Regions from separate parts of the Janthinobacterium sp. FT14W genome, predicted to be linked through region 1. Evidence: predicted binding sites of a transcription regulator. Region 1 holds the regulator's gene; the other holds the start of a gene.
The links. Region 1 encodes sigma-54, which starts transcription at its own class of promoters, with help from an activator protein. Its sites were predicted from a motif close to TGGCANGNAANCTGCTTT; they were not measured.

Region 1 (4,417 bases):
TTTCCAAGGCCAAGCTGACGCGCCTGGAAGGCACGAAGCCGACGGACGTGGCCAACGGCGCCTTCATCTCGTATGACAGCCGCAAGGAAGTGTTTACGATGGAAAATTCCGACAGCGGCACCAGCACCCCGGACGGCGGCAGCGTGCGCATGGTGATCCAGCCGAAGACCAAGGCACCGGCGGCGGAGAAAGCGCCGGCCACGCCTGCGCCAGGAAAGAAATAATGGACAATACACGTTGCGGCAGTACCCTGATCGTTCGCGGGCTGCAAAAAACCTATGGCAAGCGCCAGGTCGTGCATGATGTCTCGCTGCAAGTCGAATGCGGCGAAGTGGTGGGGCTGCTGGGCCCGAACGGCGCCGGCAAGACCACCTCGTTCTACATGATCGTCGGCCTGGTGCCGTCCGATGGCGGCAGCATCGATATCAGCGGCGTGGACATCTCCAGCCTGCCGATCCACCGCCGCGCGCAGATGGGCTTGTCGTATCTGCCGCAGGAAGCCTCCGTCTTCCGCAAGCTGACGGTGGAAGACAATATCCGCGCCGTGCTGGAAATCCAGACCGTCGAAGGCCGTCCGCTGACGAAGGCCGAGATCGAGGTGCGCCTGGATAAACTGCTGGCCGATTTGCAGATTGAGAAGTTGCGCGAAAACCAGGCGCTGTCGCTGTCGGGCGGCGAGCGCCGCCGCGTGGAAATCGCCCGCGCGCTGGCCACCGATCCCCGTTTCGTGCTGCTGGACGAGCCGTTCGCCGGCGTCGATCCGATCGCCGTGATCGAAATCCAGCGCATCGTGCGTTTCTTGAAGGAGCGCAATATCGGCGTGCTGATCACCGATCATAATGTGCGCGAGACGCTGGGTATTTGCGACCGTGCCTACATCATCAACCAGGGCTCGGTGCTGGCGTCGGGACGCCCCGACGACATCATCGCGAACGAGTCGGTACGCCGGGTCTATCTGGGCGAACACTTCCGTATGTGAGCCAATGAAACAATCATTGCAGCTGCGCACTTCGCAGCATTTGGCACTGACGCCGCAGTTGCAGCAATCGATACGCCTGTTGCAATTGTCTACCCTGGAATTGCACCAGGAATTAGAGCAATTGCTGACGGACAATCCTTTGCTCGAGCGCCTCGATGATCCGCTCGACCGTTCGCTGCGCCTGCTGTCCGACGGCGCCCTGAGTTCCACGGCCGCGCCGGCCGAAGCGCCGCCCCAGCCGCCAGGCCAGGAAGCGCCTGCGGCGCCGGCCGAAGGGGAAACCTTTGACGGCGAGGCGGGCGAGGGCCCGGCCGCCGCGGACGGCGGCGACAGCGACTGGAGCGACGCGAGCCGGAGCAAGACGCCCGACGACGAAGATTCCCGCCCACAACTCGAAGCCCATCACTGCACCCTGCGCGAGCATCTGATGGAGCAGATGCGCGTGACGGTGCTCGAATTGCGCGACCGCGCGCTGGTCGAGCTGATCATCGACGCGCTCGACGACAATGGCTACCTGGAAGAGGCGCTCGACGACATCCTGGCGCGCTTGCCGCAAGAGCTGGAAATCGACGTCGACGAGCTGCGCACGGCCTTGTCCCTGCTGCAAAGTTTCGATCCGCCGGGCGTGGGCGCGCGCAATGCGTCCGAATGCCTGGCGCTGCAAATCAAGCGTTTGCCCCATATCGCCATGGTGACGCGGCGCATGGCCCTCGTCATCGTGGAAAAGCACCTGGCCTGGTTTGCCCAGCGCGATTTCAACAAGCTGAAAAAAGCCCTCGATTGCGACGATGAGGACTTGCGCGAAGCGCAGACGGTGATTCGCCAGTGCAATCCGCATCCGGGCGCCGTGTTTGCCTCCGACGTGTCTGACTATGTGGTGCCCGACGTCGTCGTCAAGCGCGCCCGCAATGGCTGGCAAGTCACCTTGAACAACGACGTCATGCCGCGCCTGCGCGTCAATGCCATGTACGCCAACTTGCTCAAGCAGGGCAAGGGGGAGGGGGCCATGGGTGCACAGCTGCAGGAAGCCAAGTGGCTGATCAAGAATATGCGCCAGCGCTTCGACACGATACTGCGCGTGGCACAGGCGATAGTAGAAAGACAAAAGAACTTTTTCTCGCATGGGGCCGTTGCCATGCGTCCCCTTGTGCTCCGTGAAATAGCTGATACACTGGGTTTACACGAGAGTACTATCTCGCGGGTAACAACTCAAAAGTACATGCTGACCCCGCACGGCATGTTCGAGTTGAAATATTTCTTTGGTAGCCACGTCGCCACCGAAGCGGGGGGCGAAGCGTCATCGACGGCGATACGGGCATTGATCGTGCAACTGACAGGAGCAGAAGACCCTAAAAATCCTTTATCCGACAGTAAGATTGCGGACATGCTGGGGGAACAAGGCATGGTGATTGCGCGACGTACTGTTGCCAAATACCGGGAAGCATTAAAAATTCCGCCAGTGAGCCTGCGTAAGTGTTTGTAAGTTTTTTTCGGTTCCTCTGCGGGCCGGATACGATGGACCGCACGAACCCGATCATCTTTAGGAGTGTGTATGAATCTCACCATCAGCGGACATCATCTTGAAGTGACACCAGCCATCCGTGAATACGTACAAACGAAGCTGGAGCGCGTGAAACGTCATTTCGATCAAGTCATCGATATCGCCGTGATTCTGACCGTGGATAACCTCAAAGAGAAAGAAAAACGTCAAAAGGCCGAAGTCAATCTGCGTCTGAGCGGCAAGACCGTCTATGTGGAAAGCCTGGCGCAAGACTTGTATGCCGCGATCGATACCCTGATCGACAAGCTCGACAGGCAAGTGATGAAGTACAAAACCAAAGTGCAAGGGCACGGTAAAGAGGCGATCAAGCATCTGCCAGACAGCTCGGAAGAAGAATTCGCCGCCGCCTGAGCGGGCCGCGACTTTCAACCGGCTGTGATCAACTAAGGGCGCGCATTGCGCCCTTTTTTGCGCCCGTCGCCCTTGCCGGGCCGCGTCATGGGAACGCAATGTTCCGTCCGAAGGCGCTAGAATGTTCCCATACTTACTACTTTCCATCCTGCCATGAGCGACTTCGTCCAGACCTCCATCCGCAACCGCACGGGCCACATCGTGCTCGACCGCCCGAAAGCCTTGAATTCCCTCTCGCTGGACATGGTGCGCGCCCTGAGCGCCGTGTTGCTGGCCTGGCGCGACGATCCGCAGGTAGACGCCGTGGTGATCCGTTCCAGCAGTGAAAAAGCCCTGTGCGCCGGTGGCGACATCCGTTTCTTTTACGATGCGGGCCGGGCCACGCCGCAAGGTGGCAGCGCCCAGCTGGAAGATTTCTTTACGGAAGAATATGCGCTCAACCATGTAATTCATTTCTATCCGAAACCGTATATCGCCGTGATGGACGGCGTGGTGATGGGCGGCGGCATGGGCGTGGCGCAAGCCGGGCCCGGCAACCGCCTGCGCATCGTCACGGACCGCACGCGCATGGCCATGCCTGAAGTCAATATCGGCTTGTTCCCGGACGTGGGCGGCAGTTATTTCCTGTCCCGCCTGGCCGGCCAGCTGGGCCTGTACCTGGGCTTGACGGGCTTGACGATCAACGCGGCCGACGCCCTGTACACGGGCCTGGCCGATGTGTACCTGCCCGAGGCGCAGATGGGGGCGCTGCTGGCCCTGTTCGAATCGACGCCCGGTGAAGGCTTGCCGGTCGCCATCCAGGCCCTGGCCGCGCCATTCCAGTCCCAGGCGGGCGTTTCTGCGCTGGCCACGGCGCGCGCGGCGCTGGACCGCCATTTCAGCGCTCCTTCCGTGGCGGCCATCATGGCGTCGCTGGCGCAGGACGACAGCGCGTTTGCCGGCAAGGCCCTGGCGGCCATGCGCCTGCGTTCGCCGCTGATGATGTCGGTGACCCTGGAATTGCTGCAACGGGGCGCCCGCCTGGGCGTGGCCGACTGCCTGCGCCTCGAGCGCACGGTGGTGCGCCACAATTTCGAACATGGCGAAGTGATCGAAGGCGTGCGCGCGCTCGTGGTCGACAAGGACAATGCGCCGCGCTGGCAGCCCGCCAGCCTGGATGATGTCGATGCAGCCATGGTGGCGCGCTTCTTTGCTCCTGTCTGGCCGGCCGCGGCGCATCCGCTTTATCATCTGCAGTAACAACGCCGGATAAAACCGTAGCGAGCGGAAGGGAGAGGTGGTTGAGAAGCGGAACTGTGCTTGGCACGGGGCCGCCGAGGCAGCGAGCATCGCAGACCACCTGTACCGACGCGCAGCAGGTTTTATTGGCGTTCTAGCTGCGCTCGCGGTGGCGCAGGACCACCCGTTCGTTGGGACCGAAGTATTGCGCCAGCCGTTCGGCCATGTACACGGAACGGTGCTGGCCGCCCGTGCAACCGAGGGCCACCGTCAGGTAGCTGCGGTTGTCGGACTTGAATGATGGCAGC
Region 2 (4,417 bases), on a different contig from region 1:
GAGCCGGCAGGTGGCGGCGCTGTCGGCCGAGGCCGCGCCGGCGGCCAAACCAAAGGCTGCGGCCAAGCCCGCCGTGAAGGCGACGCCGAAAGCGGCATCGAAAACCGTCTCGAAAGCCGCGCCGAAAACCGTAGCGAAAGCGGTCGCCGCCAAGGCCCCGGCCAAGCCGGCAGCCAGGGCTGCGCCGCGCGCCGCGGCCACGCCTGTGAGCAAGGTAGTGAGCAAGCCGGCAAGCAAGGCGGCGAGCAAGCCAGTGACTAAGCCGGCGGCGAGGAAAAAAACACCGTCCGCCTGAGTTGGCGTCGCATCCCGCCCGGCCTGCTCGCGCAGGCTTTTTTTTGCCCCCCGTTTTCACCGGCGCCGGCAGGCGCAGTGTTTCATTACGGCTATTTTAGGTGGTATGCTTGCGGCAGAACACAGAGAGATTGCCCGCCATGCTACAAAAAGCACCACGCCGTACCCGCGAACGCATCCTGGAGTTGTCGCTGCGCCTGTTCAATGAGTTTGGTGAGCCGAATATCACGACGACCGTGATTGCGGAAGAGATGAACATTTCGCCGGGAAACCTGTATTACCACTTCCGTAACAAGGACGATATCGTCAATTCGATCTTCGTCCAGTTCGAGGCGGAAATCGAACGCATCCTGACCGTGCCTGACGGGCGCCGTTCGAATATCGAGGATGTCTGGCTGTACCTGCACCTGATGTTCGAACTGATCTGGCGCTACCGCTTTTTCTATCGAGATCTCAACGATTTGCTGTCGCGCAACCGCAAGCTGGAACTGCACTTCAAGCTGATCCTGGCGCACAAGATCAAGGTGGCCACGCAGCTGTGCGAAGATTTGCGCAGCGAACAGTCGCTGGAAGCGTCGGACATGGAAGTGGCTGCGATGGCGACGAACATGGTGGTCGTCGCCACCTACTGGCTGTCGTACGAGTATGTGCGCAACCCGCGCAAGTACAGCGAGCAGCAATCGATGTCCGATGCGCTGGCGCGCGGCTGCTACCAGGTGCTGTCGCTGATCGGGCCGTATTTGCGCAATGAAACGCATTTGTTGTTTCGCAAACTGTCGGAAGAGTATGTGACCAAACTCAAGAGCGACTGACAGGGCCGCTGGCGGCAAGGCGGCAAGTCGTTATTTACAGGAGACATGTATGGCTTGGAATCAATTTCCCTATCCGGATGACGCATATGTCTACACGCCGCAGACCCTGGAGGCGGCCTGGGCGCGCCTGCATGCGGGCGACGTGGAACCTTTTCCCACGCACCCGGTGCTGCTGCAGGCCTGGCTGGCCTTTCACGCGGGCGACTTCGAGCGCGCGGCGAAGCTGGGCCTGGCCGTCGGCGTGCCCGGCTATGCGGTAGCGCACAAGGCCACCTGCATCTACGCCACGCACCTGGAAGTGAGCGACAGCCAGAAACTCGACATGTACGAAGAAGTGGCGGAACGCTGCGAGCGCCAGCAGAGCGAGCAGCCGGACAATCCGGCCGGCTACTACTGGCATGCCTACAGCCTGGGCCGCTATGCGCTGGGGACTTCCGTCGTCAAGGCCCTGGCGCAGGGCATGGGCGCCCGCGTGCGCAACAGCCTGGACCGCACGATGACGGTGGCACCCATGCATGCGGAAGCGCATATTGCGTTTGGGATTTATCATACGGAAATTATCGACAAGGTCGGGGCCATGATCGGCAACCTGACCTATGGCGCCAACAAGGAAGACGGCTATCAGCACTTCAAGACGGCGCTGGCCCTGACGCCGTATTCGGCGCTGGCGCACAGCGAATATGCGCGCGCCTTGAACATGCTCGACGGAAAGAAAAAGCTGGCGGAAGCGCTGGCCCTGTATGAAAAGGCGGCCGATTGCGTGGCACTGGACGCCAAGGAACGCCTCGAGGTCGAGGCGGCGATCGATGAACTGAAAGGATAAGGATTACTGTGATCAAGGCTTTATGTGTGTACTGCGGCGCCAATGCGGGCGTCTCGCCGGACTATGCCGTGGCGGCGCGCGCACTGGCGCGCGTGCTGGTGGCGGAAAATATTTCACTGGTGTATGGCGGCGGCAAGGTCGGCCTGATGGGCGTGATCGCCGATGAAGTGCTGCGCCTGGGCGGCGAGGTGACGGGCGTGATTCCCACCCAGTTGGTCGAACGCGAAGTGGGCCACACGGGCTTGACGCGCCAGTTCATCGTGAAGGACATGCATGAGCGCAAGGCGATGATGGCCAGCCTGTCCGATGCCTTCATCGCCATGCCCGGCGGCTATGGCACCCTGGAAGAACTGTTCGAGATGCTCACGTGGGCCCAGCTGGGCCTGCATGCCAAGCCCATCGGCTTGCTCAATGTCGACCGTTTTTATGATGGCTTGATTGCTTTCGTGCAAAACGGCAAGGAGCAGGGCTTCATCCGCCCGCAGCACGCGGCCTTCCTCAACGCCGATGCCGATCCGGCAGCGCTGGTACAGCGCCTGAAGGAGTGCGCGCCCTAGCATCGCCGAAGTCCAGCGATACAGCCATGCCCTGGAAAGTGCATGGCTTTTTTTATTTCTGTACGGGAAAATTGATCAAGCTCAATTAATTAATTAATAAAAATGTGGCCATTTTGTTTCCCTTGAGGCATGTTTTTTTGAAAATGAAGATGCTTTTTATGCATTAGTGTGGTCTACTGGAATTGTTCAAAAGACAGGCATGTCGGACACCCAGCGAGGCGCCTCCCGTTTCCCGCTACGACGCCTAAGTATTGCAAGTTGCCACAACCTCGCTACTTCATCATTTTGAAAGGATGCTACTGTGAAACCAATGACCCTCTTGCGCACGGCTGCTGTCGCTGCCATCCTCGCCGCCGGCGGCGCCCACGCTCAAACCACCATCATCGGCTTTGATGCGCTGGAACACCCCGGCATCCTCGGATCCGTCTTCGACTCCTATTCCGAAGGGGGCTACAATTTCGACAGCAGCTTCCTGGGCTTGCTCAGTTCTGCCCATCAAAGCAATTTTGCCTATGCGGGCTCGGCCGGCCTTGGCGCCACGGTGCTGACGACAACCACACTGAGCCGTAACGATGGGGCCGCATTCTCGCTGAGCTCGATCAGCCTGGCCGACTTCGTGAGCTTGCCCGGCCCCTACGACGTGACTTTCGTCGGCCATCAGGCAGGCGGCGGCACGGTGACCCAGACCTTCAGTCTCGATGGCAGCCATACTTTCAGCAATTACACGTTCACGGGCTTCAACAACCTGCTATCGGCATCGTGGCAGGAAGGCGCCCTGCACACCTTCCAGGTCGATAATATTGCCGCCAGCGTCAGCGCCGTGCCGGAACCGGCCACATACGGCATGATGCTGGGCGGACTGGGCCTGCTGGCCTTCCTGCGCCGCCGCAAGAACGCCGCCTGAGCCTGGCGCCGCCTGGCGCAGGCCACGCCAGCGCATGCGTAAGCCACCGCCCGTTTCAGCCGGCGGCGATACCCACAGGCTGGCGCCCGTCACTACGCCCCGGAGTTTCTCCGGGGCGTAGTCATTCGTGCGTCACGACCACAGGGGCTGGCCGGACAGGTCGAGCTGGGTCAGGTACAGGCGCACGTCGAATTCGTACTGGTGGTACTGCGGTTCCATATATGTGCACAGTTTGTAGAACGCCTTGTCGTGCTGCTTTTCCTTGACATGCGCCAGTTCGTGCACGGCGATCATGCGCAGGAATTCCAGCGGCACTTCCTTGAACATGGTGGCCACGCGGATTTCATGCTTGGCCTTGAGCTTGCCGCCTTGCACGCGCGAGATCGAGGTATGCAAGCCCAGCGCATGCTGGATCACATGGATCTTGCTGTCGAACGCCACCTTGTTGATGGGTTCGGCATTGCGCAGGAATTCCGTCTTCAAGTCTTGCACGTACAGGTACAGCGCCTTGTCGTTGCGCACATCGTGCGCATTCGGGTAGCGTTTTAGCAGGACTTCGCCCAGCTTGTCCTGCGCGATCAGTTGTTGCACTTGCGATTGCGTTTGTTCGGAATAGGCGCTCAGGTATTTCAGGGATGGCTGCATGCGGGGAAGGGCGGGATGGAAGGCGAGGCGAGAATGTACCATACCGCCGCGTCCGGTGCTGCGCCAGCCCCGGCACGGGGCCGCCAGGGCTGCCCCGTGCCGTCGTCTAGCCGCGCGCTGCCGGGGCGGCCCGGTCAGCCCTTGTCGTCTTCGTCCTTGCTGCCCTGCCGGCCAGTGCGTCCCTGCTCGGTGCGTCCCTGCTCGGTACTGCCGCTGCGCGTGGCCGTGCCGCTGCGGCTTTCATTGGCGCGCTGGGCCGATTGCCGGCTTTCGCCACCCTTGCGGCCGATTTCCGCCATGTGTTCGCGGTTGCGGCTGACGGCTTCTCCGCCTTTCTGCCCGGCCCGGCGCGCTTCTTCCGAGTCGAATTCGTGCGCCGTGC

Region 2: GCN74_RS19155 (PEP-CTERM sorting domain-containing protein) is a predicted target of sigma-54. The motif match lies at 2,514-2,531, and genes of this name have one in related genera.

Annotation. Positions count from the first base shown of each region.
Region 1 covers NZ_WFLL01000013.1:66,618-71,034, reverse strand. The annotation lists gene lptA (lipopolysaccharide transport periplasmic protein LptA) at 1-224, shown strand, start outside; gene lptB (LPS export ABC transporter ATP-binding protein) at 224-979, shown strand; gene GCN74_RS11450 (RNA polymerase factor sigma-54) at 984-2,462, shown strand; gene hpf (ribosome hibernation-promoting factor, HPF/YfiA family) at 2,532-2,891, shown strand; gene GCN74_RS11440 (enoyl-CoA hydratase/isomerase family protein) at 3,045-4,130, shown strand; gene rapZ (RNase adapter RapZ) at 4,264-4,417, opposite strand, start outside.
Region 2 covers NZ_WFLL01000030.1:637-5,053, forward strand. The annotation lists gene GCN74_RS19135 (phasin family protein) at 1-295, shown strand, start outside; gene GCN74_RS19140 (TetR/AcrR family transcriptional regulator) at 435-1,106, shown strand; gene GCN74_RS19145 (hypothetical protein) at 1,156-1,929, shown strand; gene GCN74_RS19150 (TIGR00730 family Rossman fold protein) at 1,941-2,486, shown strand; gene GCN74_RS19155 (PEP-CTERM sorting domain-containing protein) at 2,788-3,390, shown strand; gene GCN74_RS19160 (YgjP-like metallopeptidase domain-containing protein) at 3,523-4,035, opposite strand; gene GCN74_RS19165 (KGG domain-containing protein) at 4,170-4,417, opposite strand, start outside.